2 regions of the Enterobacter sp. C4G1 genome follow, and region 2 is predicted to be linked to the other one. Evidence: predicted binding sites of a transcription regulator. Region 2 holds the regulator's gene; the other holds the start of a gene.
The links. The regulator Fur, encoded in region 2, represses iron uptake genes when iron is present. The targets are predictions, from matches to a motif close to ATAATAATGAGAACNACTATCAA.

Region 1 (4,430 bases), 1.7 Mb from region 2:
ACCCGGAAACCGAAGCCGCGAAATTTATCGATGCCGATAAAGGCGTGGCGGACACCAAAGCCGCCCTCGATGGCGCACGTTATATCCTGATGGAGCGCTTCGCCGAAGACGCCACGCTGCTCTCTAAAGTGCGTGACTATCTGTGGAAGAACGCGCACCTGGTTTCAACCGTGGTGAGCGGCAAACAGGAAGAAGGTGCGAAATTCCGCGATTATTTCGATCACCACGAGCCCATTTCAACCACCCCTTCTCACCGCGCGCTGGCGATGTTCCGTGGCCGCAACGAAGGTGTGTTGCAGCTTTCCCTGAATGCCGATCCGCAGTTCGATGAGCCGCCAAAAGAGAGCCACTGCGAGCAGATCATTATCGATCACCTCGGACTGCGTCTGAACAACGCCCCGGCAGACAGTTGGCGTAAAGGTGTAGTGAGCTGGACGTGGCGTATCAAAGTGCTGATGCACCTCGAAACCGAGCTGATGGGCACCGTGCGCGAGCGCGCCGAAGACGAAGCGATTAACGTTTTTGCCCGTAACCTGCACGATCTGCTGATGGCGGCACCTGCAGGCCTGCGCGCCACCATGGGCCTCGACCCTGGCCTGCGTACTGGCGTGAAAGTGGCAGTGGTTGACGGTACCGGCAAACTGGTGGCTACCGACACCATTTACCCACACACCGGCCAGGCTGCGAAAGCGGCCGTCGCGGTTGCGGCGCTGTGCGAGAAGTACAACGTTGAGCTGGTTGCTATCGGTAACGGGACTGCATCCCGTGAAACTGAGCGTTTCTTCCTTGATGTACAAAAACAGTTCCCGAAAGTCACTGCCCAGAAGGTTATCGTCAGTGAAGCGGGGGCGTCTGTTTATTCCGCATCTGAGCTGGCAGCCCAGGAATTCCCGGATCTGGACGTTTCCCTGCGCGGCGCGGTGTCTATTGCCCGCCGTCTGCAAGATCCGCTGGCGGAGCTGGTGAAGATCGACCCTAAATCTATCGGTGTGGGCCAGTATCAGCACGACGTCAGCCAGACTCAGCTGGCGCGTAAGCTGGATGCGGTCGTGGAAGACTGTGTTAACGCCGTCGGTGTAGACCTGAATACTGCCTCCGTTGCCCTGCTGACCCGCGTGGCGGGCTTAACCCGCATGATGGCGCAGAACATTGTGGCCTGGCGTGATGAAAACGGGCAGTTCCAGAACCGCCAGCAGCTGCTGAAGGTGAGCCGTCTGGGGCCGAAAGCGTTTGAGCAGTGCGCGGGCTTCCTGCGTATCAACCACGGCGATAACCCGCTGGATGCCTCAACCGTGCACCCGGAAGCCTATCCGGTTGTCGAGCGCATTCTGGCGGCCACGCAGCAGGCACTGAAAGACCTGATGGGTGACAACAGCGCCCTGCGCAACCTGAAAGCGGCTGATTTCACCGATGAACAGTTCGGTGTACCGACGGTGACCGACATCATCAAAGAGCTGGAAAAACCTGGCCGCGACCCGCGTCCTGAGTTTAAAACCGCGACCTTTGCTGAAGGCGTCGAAACCATGAACGACCTGCTGCCGGGTATGGTACTGGAAGGCGCCGTCACTAACGTCACCAACTTTGGCGCGTTTGTTGATATCGGTGTGCATCAGGATGGCCTGGTCCATATCTCTTCGCTGGCCGATAAGTTCGTTGAAGATCCACACACCGTGGTCAAAGCGGGCGATATCGTGAAAGTGAAAGTGCTGGAAGTTGACCTGCAACGTAAGCGTATTGCCCTGACTATGCGTCTGGACGAGCAGCCAGGTGAAACCAATGCGCGTCGTGGCAACGGCGGTGGCACTCGCGAGCAGCAGCGTCCTGCGGCTAATAAGGCCGCAAAACCGCGGGGCCGTGATGCTCAGCCTGCGGGTAACAGTGCCATGATGGATGCGCTGGCAGCCGCAATGGGTAAAAAGCGCTAAGGTTGTCAATGCCCGGTGGCGCTACGCTTACCGGGCCTACGGTTTTGTAGGCCGGGCAAACGCAGTGCCGCCCGGCAAGCAGACCGCAGCGAATTAAAACAAATATGATGTAGCCATATTTAAACCGCTAATTATCACCCCGTTAACAAATACTCCCCTTTTCGTTTTCCCGTCATTTCAGCAAATATTGAGCAAGGTCAAACAGGCCGTAAATTAATACTGCAAACAACATTCCGTCACAGTTTTAATATTGCTGATAAAAACTATTCTCATTATCATCCCATAGTAGATAATTTAACCTTTCATGGAATCAGGCACTATGCAATTCACTCCCGACAGTGCATGGAAAATTACCGGCTTCACCCGTGAAATTAGCCCGGCTTATCGGCAAAAACTGCTGTCATTAGGCATGTTACCTGGCTCGTCATTCCAGGTCGTGCGCGTGGCACCGCTGGGTGATCCTGTTCATATCGAAACCCGACGCGTAAACCTGGTTCTGCGTAAAAAAGACCTCGCATTAATCGAAGTCGAAGCGATATCCCGATAACAAGCCAGCGGTTCAGTGAGTCTAATGCAATGAAAAAATTAACTATTGGCTTAATTGGCAATCCTAATTCCGGCAAGACAACCTTATTTAACCAGTTAACGGGCGCTCGTCAGCGTGTGGGAAATTGGGCGGGTGTCACAGTTGAACGAAAAGAAGGTCAGTTTTCCACAACAGACCATCAGGTCACGCTGGTTGATCTGCCCGGAACCTATTCATTAACCACTATCTCGTCGCAAACCTCGCTCGATGAGCAGATTGCCTGTCACTATATTTTGAGCGGCGATGCCGATGTATTAATTAACGTGGTGGACGCCTCCAATCTGGAGCGCAACCTGTATCTGACGCTGCAACTGCTTGAGCTTGGCATCCCGTGCATCGTGGCGCTGAATATGCTCGACATCGCGGAAAAACAACACCTGCGCATTGATGTCGATGCGCTCTCTGCCCGTCTGGGTTGCCCAGTTGTGCCGCTGGTGTCCACCCGCGCGCGCGGCATTGATGCCCTGAAACTGGCAATCGACCGCCATGCGGGCAACACCAGCGTTGAGCTGGTGCACTATGCCCAACCGCTGCTTCGCGAAGCCAGCCTGCTGGCGCAGGAAATGGAACAACACATGCCGGTTAAACAGCGTATGTGGCTCGGCCTGCAAATGCTGGAAGGGGATATCTATAGCCGCGCCTACTCAGGCAACGCCGCCGATAAACTGGATGTTGCGCTGGCGCGTCTTAGCGACGAACTGGACGATCCGGCGCTGCACATTGCAGATGCCCGCTATCAGGCCATTGCCGCCATTTGCGATGTCGTGAGTAACGCCCTGACCGCAGAGCCAAGCAAATTCACCGCCGCCGTAGACAAAATCGTCCTCAACCGCTTCCTCGGCCTGCCTGTGTTCCTGCTGGTGATGTACCTGATGTTCCTGCTTGCTATCAACATCGGGGGCGCGCTTCAGCCTATTTTTGACGCCGGCTCGGTGGCGATATTTGTCCATGGTATTCAGTGGATTGGTTACATCCTGCACTTCCCGGAATGGCTGACCATTTTCCTTGCTCAGGGGATTGGGGGCGGTATCAACACCGTTCTGCCGCTGGTTCCGCAAATCGGCATGATGTACCTGTTCCTCTCCTTCCTTGAGGATTCGGGCTACATGGCGCGTGCGGCCTTCGTGATGGATCGCCTGATGCAGGCGCTGGGTCTTCCAGGGAAATCCTTTGTACCGTTGATTGTCGGTTTCGGTTGTAACGTGCCGTCGGTCATGGGGGCTCGCACCCTGGATGCACCGCGTGAACGCCTGATGACCATCATGATGGCGCCGTTTATGTCCTGCGGCGCGCGTCTGGCGATATTCGCGGTCTTTGCCGCAGCCTTCTTTGGCCAACAAGGGGCGCTGGCGGTGTTCTCGCTGTATGTGCTGGGCATCGTTATGGCTATCCTTACAGGGCTGATGCTCAAACACACCATCATGCGTGGTGAAGCCTCGCCGTTTGTGATGGAGCTGCCGGTATATCACGTTCCTCATCTGAAAAGCCTGGTTATTCAGACCTGGCAACGCCTGAAAGGCTTTGTACTGCGCGCCGGTAAAGTGATTGTCATCGTCAGCATCTTCCTGAGCGCGCTGAACAGCTTCACGCTGAGCGGTGAGGCGGCGGACAACATCAACGACTCTGCCCTTGCCTCCGTCAGCCGCGTCATCACGCCTGTCTTCAAACCGATTGGCGTGCACGAGGATAACTGGCAGGCGACCGTCGGCCTGTTCACCGGCGCGATGGCAAAAGAAGTGGTGGTCGGTACACTGAACACACTCTTTACGGCGGAAAACATTCAGGAACAAGAGTTCAATCCGGCAGATTTCCACCTCGGTGACGAACTGCTCAACGCAGTAAAAGAAACCGGGCAGAGCCTGAAAGATACCTTCAGTCTGAGCGTGCTGGCGAACCCAATCGAAGCCAGCAAAGGCGAT
Region 2 (4,430 bases):
CCGCTATTAATGCAGTGACAGACGCCGGTGTTTCCACCCGCCAGCAGGCCGCAGCCATCATGCGCGACCATCTTAATGAAGAAGGTGTGGTGCAGTTTCTGCTGAAATCGTTTGTCGACGGCCAGTGGCGCTTCAACGTGCCGGTGCTGTGGGATCAATACTCAGAAATTGTCGGCTGGGAGCCGGTTGCGGCCTGGCAACACCCTACCCTCTTTGTGCGCGGCGGCAATTCGCCGTATGTCACCGAAGCCTGTCGCGATGAATTGATCAGACAGTTCCCCGAAGCCCGCGCGCATGTTATCGCCGGAGCCGGACACTGGGTTCATGCTGAAAAACCAGAAGCCGTGCTTCGCGCGATCCGCCGCTATCTCTCTGATACTACGAATTGATTAAAAAGACAGCGACTGGAAGCCTGCGGGCTTCCAGTCGTTGGCGTGCCGATGTGGGTGATGTATGATGGCGCGCTTATCGCCCGGGCAATAGCAGGGCGGCTTGTTTTCCCCCGAAGTCTCAAAATCATGGCCAAAGAACAAACGGACCGTACGACAATAGATCTGTTCGCGAATGAGCGTCGCCCGGGACGACCCAAGACAAATCCGCTTTCGCGCGATGAACAGCTGCGTATTAATAAACGCAACCAGCTTAAACGCGATAAAAATCGTGGGCTTAAGCGTGTCGAACTGAAACTCAACGCCGATGCCGTTGATGCACTCAACGAGCTTGCCAGCGCCCGCGACATCAGCCGCAGCGAGCTGATTGAAGAGATGTTGATCGCGCAACTCGAAAAATTGCACAGCAAGGCATAAGTCAGAAAACTCCCTTTCTCACCCTTTTCATGTAGCACAGAGTGCAGTCCTGCGCGATAGCTGTTTCCGCAGGGTTGTCTGTTCTGCTATTATTGCCCTTATCCGTGGACAAATTGCGCCACCATACCATTAAGTTTCAAGAGGTTATTTTACTCATGGCAATCATCGGCATTTTCTTCGGCAGTGATACCGGCAATACCGAAAATATCGCAAAAAACATTCAAAAACAGCTCGGTAAAGATGTTGCCGATGTGCATGACATTGCCAAGAGCAGCAAAGAAGATCTCGAAGGCTATGACATCCTGCTGCTGGGTATTCCAACCTGGTACTACGGCGAAGCGCAGTGCGACTGGGACGATTTCTTCCCGACTCTGGAAGAGGTTGATTTCAACGGTAAGCTGGTTGCGCTGTTCGGTTGTGGCGATCAGGAAGATTACGCAGAATATTTCTGTGACGCGCTGGGCACCATCCGCGACATCATTGAACCACGCGGCGCAGCTATCGTGGGTCACTGGCCGACAGCGGGTTACCACTTCGAAGCCTCTAAAGGCCTGGCCGACGACGATCACTTTGTGGGTCTGGCCATCGATGAAGACCGCCAGCCAGAACTGACTGCAGAACGCGTTGAAAAATGGGTTAAACAGGTCCGCGAAGAACTGAACCTGGACGACATCCTTAACGCCTGATAATGAGCGGCGCAACTTCGGTTGCGCCCGCTTGACCGGGTCAAACCGATTAAATTAATTGCTACAAACTTTTAACTTTTTCGTTCAGACCTGTACAATATCCCCCTGGTAATACGTGGGTGCCATCGAACAAGTTTGTTGGTGATACCACGTTTTTATAAGCATACTTTGCTTGAGACTTGCAGTTTTCATTTAGACATGGCAGTTCTATAATGATACGCATTATCCCAAGTGCATTCTCTGTCACTTCTTCCTTAGAAGTGAATCGTTTAGCAACAGGACAGATTCCGCATGACTGACAACAACACCGCATTAAAGAAGGCTGGCCTGAAAGTTACGCTTCCTCGGTTAAAAATCCTTGAAGTGCTTCAGGGACCAGACAATCACCATGTCAGTGCGGAAGACCTTTATAAGCGTCTTATCGACATGGGTGAAGAAATTGGGCTGGCGACCGTTTATCGCGTGCTGAACCAGTTTGATGACGCGGGCATTGTTACCCGTCATAACTTCGAAGGCGGTAAATCTGTTTTCGAACTGACTCAGCAACACCATCACGATCACCTGATCTGCCTCGACTGTGGCAAGGTCATTGAATTTAGTGATGACTCTATCGAAGCGCGCCAGCGTGAAATCGCGGCCCGTCATGGCATCCGTCTGACCAACCACAGCCTGTACCTGTACGGCCACTGTGCGGAAGGCGATTGCCGCGAAAATGATCACGCGCACGACGCGAAGTAAGTACTCTTTTCATACTCTGAGCCAGCCGAAAGGTTGGCTTTTTTTTGCCAGTTATTTGGCATAAAAAAAGCCCGGTAAGCGTAGCGCCACCGGGCATGATAACAGCGAGTTAATTACTGTTATTACTACGGATCTCTTTCCAGATCTGATCGCAACGCTTCGCCACTTCCTGATCGTTTCCGGTTTTACGCGCCTGGATACAGGCCTGGTAATCCATCACGCGGACGTTTTCCTGAGTTGCGAACTGCTCATGCGCCTTCTCTTTCTTCAGCACATTAAGCACGCTCTGGCAGGCTTCGATTTTCTCTGGCGAGCCTTCAGCTGTATTAATACAGGCGCTGTAAGCCTCTTTCAGACGTGAGTCCTCTTTTGGTGCCTGAGTCTGCGCACAAGCCACCAGCCCCGATGCCAGCATCGCGACGATTATGATTTTTTTCATCATTTTCAGTCTCCATTCCGGCGGAACTTAACCCGCCGGTCTGTTCATCAGAAGATTGTGAACGGGGCAATCACCATGAATTTCACGTCACGTTCATCCTGGAAGATGTTGCCGTAACCGCCCGCGTAACTTGGGATATCGGAGTGGTTGTCGTATTGAGTGAAGTGCAGTTTGAACATCGTGCCTTTCGCGCGACCATCCTGAAGGGTGTAAATCGCATCCAGGCTGTAAGAGGACTCTTTCAGACGATAGTTCGGGTCGTAGTACGCGTCTGGTGTGGCCATATCGCCAGGTTTTGCATCCCATGCGTAAGCGTAGGAAGCCCCCACCGCCCAGCCCGGCAGATTCCAGTTTTTCAGGTCATACATGGCACCGAAGAAGACGGCTTTTTCGCCATCGGCGTTGAAGTCTGAACGGTTATCCCACCAGATATCCAGACGACCATTAGAGGACGCATAGGTTGGGGTCATACGTTGCAGGAAGTAACCCTGCTGGCCTTCAGCCTTCACCCATGTCCCTTCAAGACGTAAATCGACCTGGCCCACTTTGTAGCCGAAGGTTAAAGCCTGCAACCACGCCGTGCCGTCGTATATATCGTTTACCGTACCGCTGCTGGCTTTGTCGCGCGTACCGTAGAACTGATAGCTGGTGCTCAACGGGCTGCCCGCAATATCAAACTTGTAGCTTGCTTTGGCAAAATACTGGTCGATATAGCCTTCAGCCTGACCAAATGCGGCTTCAAGAACCAGGTCGTTTTTGAAATCGTACTTCGCACCCAGCGAGTGAAGATAATCAACTTTGGTTTTTTTATCGTTCTGGTAAAACTTATCCATCTCAATATGCCACGGCGCTTTATACTCGTTGGTCCACATATACGAGAAGCTCAGTGCGCCCGCATCGCCGTAGTCAAAATTCGCGCCAGCTTCTGCACCCTGATAAGTACCTGGCATAAAGCTCCAGTGTGGCGCTAACAGCGTTTGTCCGGTTGGCTGGATATAACCCGCACGTGCCCATACCGGGCCATATTTAAATTTCGCAGCGGCCTTATACAGGCTGACTCCGCTCTTATCTCCTGACCAGTCTTCTTTATACGCTTTGTTGCTGGAAGAGAATGCAATTTCGTTCGGGTGACCACTGTCGCCATTTTCCGCCATTTCTATTGCAGTGAATGCCGCAATATCCAGGCCGAACAAATCGGCGGCGTAACCCGACTGGAAATCCAGGTTGGCGTTCCAGGTGGAGTGAGAAAGGTTGGTTTTGTATTTGTCTTCGGTGACGTCTTTACGGTCACGTTCACGCTGCCAGTAATAGATACCGCCCGTGAGCGTAGAATCATCAATGAAACCTGCCGCTTTAGCTTCTGGAGCGACAACCAGGCCCGACATTGCTGTCACACCGGCAATAGCCAGCGCCAGCGCACTACGTTTGCCACTGAACGTACGCATAGATTATTCCTCTTTGACGAATTAAAACGCCTAAAACGGCGAAAAATATAAAAGACCAAATGGTCAGGGGTAGTTAGAAATACCCTCGAATTAACTACCGTCTTTAGGTTATTTTTCGCGACGCGAATTATCAATGCTTTTTAGCGGGCAAAAGTCAGGATTATGACGAAGTGCACATAATTGGTAGCGATTTGTAACACTTCGCGCGAAGCGAGGTTTTACGGGGGAAAGCGATTAAATTCAGAGGGTAATAACAGAGGTTTGCACTTATTTTCACCTGTTTTGTCTTTCCGTAAATTCACAAACTTTTTTTGAG

Region 1: a site for Fur is predicted at 2,182-2,204, ahead of feoA (ferrous iron transporter A). Genes of this name have one in related genera too.

What each region holds. Positions count from the first base shown of each region.
Region 1 covers NZ_JBQVVV010000001.1:700,186-704,615, forward strand. The annotation lists gene ACT9TW_RS03455 (Tex family protein) at 1-1,925, shown strand, start outside; gene feoA (ferrous iron transporter A) at 2,245-2,472, shown strand; gene feoB (Fe(2+) transporter permease subunit FeoB) at 2,502-4,430, shown strand, end outside.
Region 2 covers NZ_JBQVVV010000001.1:2,395,118-2,399,547, reverse strand. The annotation lists gene ybfF (esterase) at 1-389, shown strand, start outside; gene ybfE (LexA regulated protein) at 519-806, shown strand; gene fldA (flavodoxin FldA) at 962-1,492, shown strand; gene ACT9TW_RS11515 (ryhB-regulated fur leader peptide) at 1,705-1,791, shown strand; gene fur (ferric iron uptake transcriptional regulator) at 1,784-2,230, shown strand; gene chiQ (ChiQ/YbfN family lipoprotein) at 2,340-2,669, opposite strand; gene chiP (chitoporin ChiP) at 2,717-4,114, opposite strand.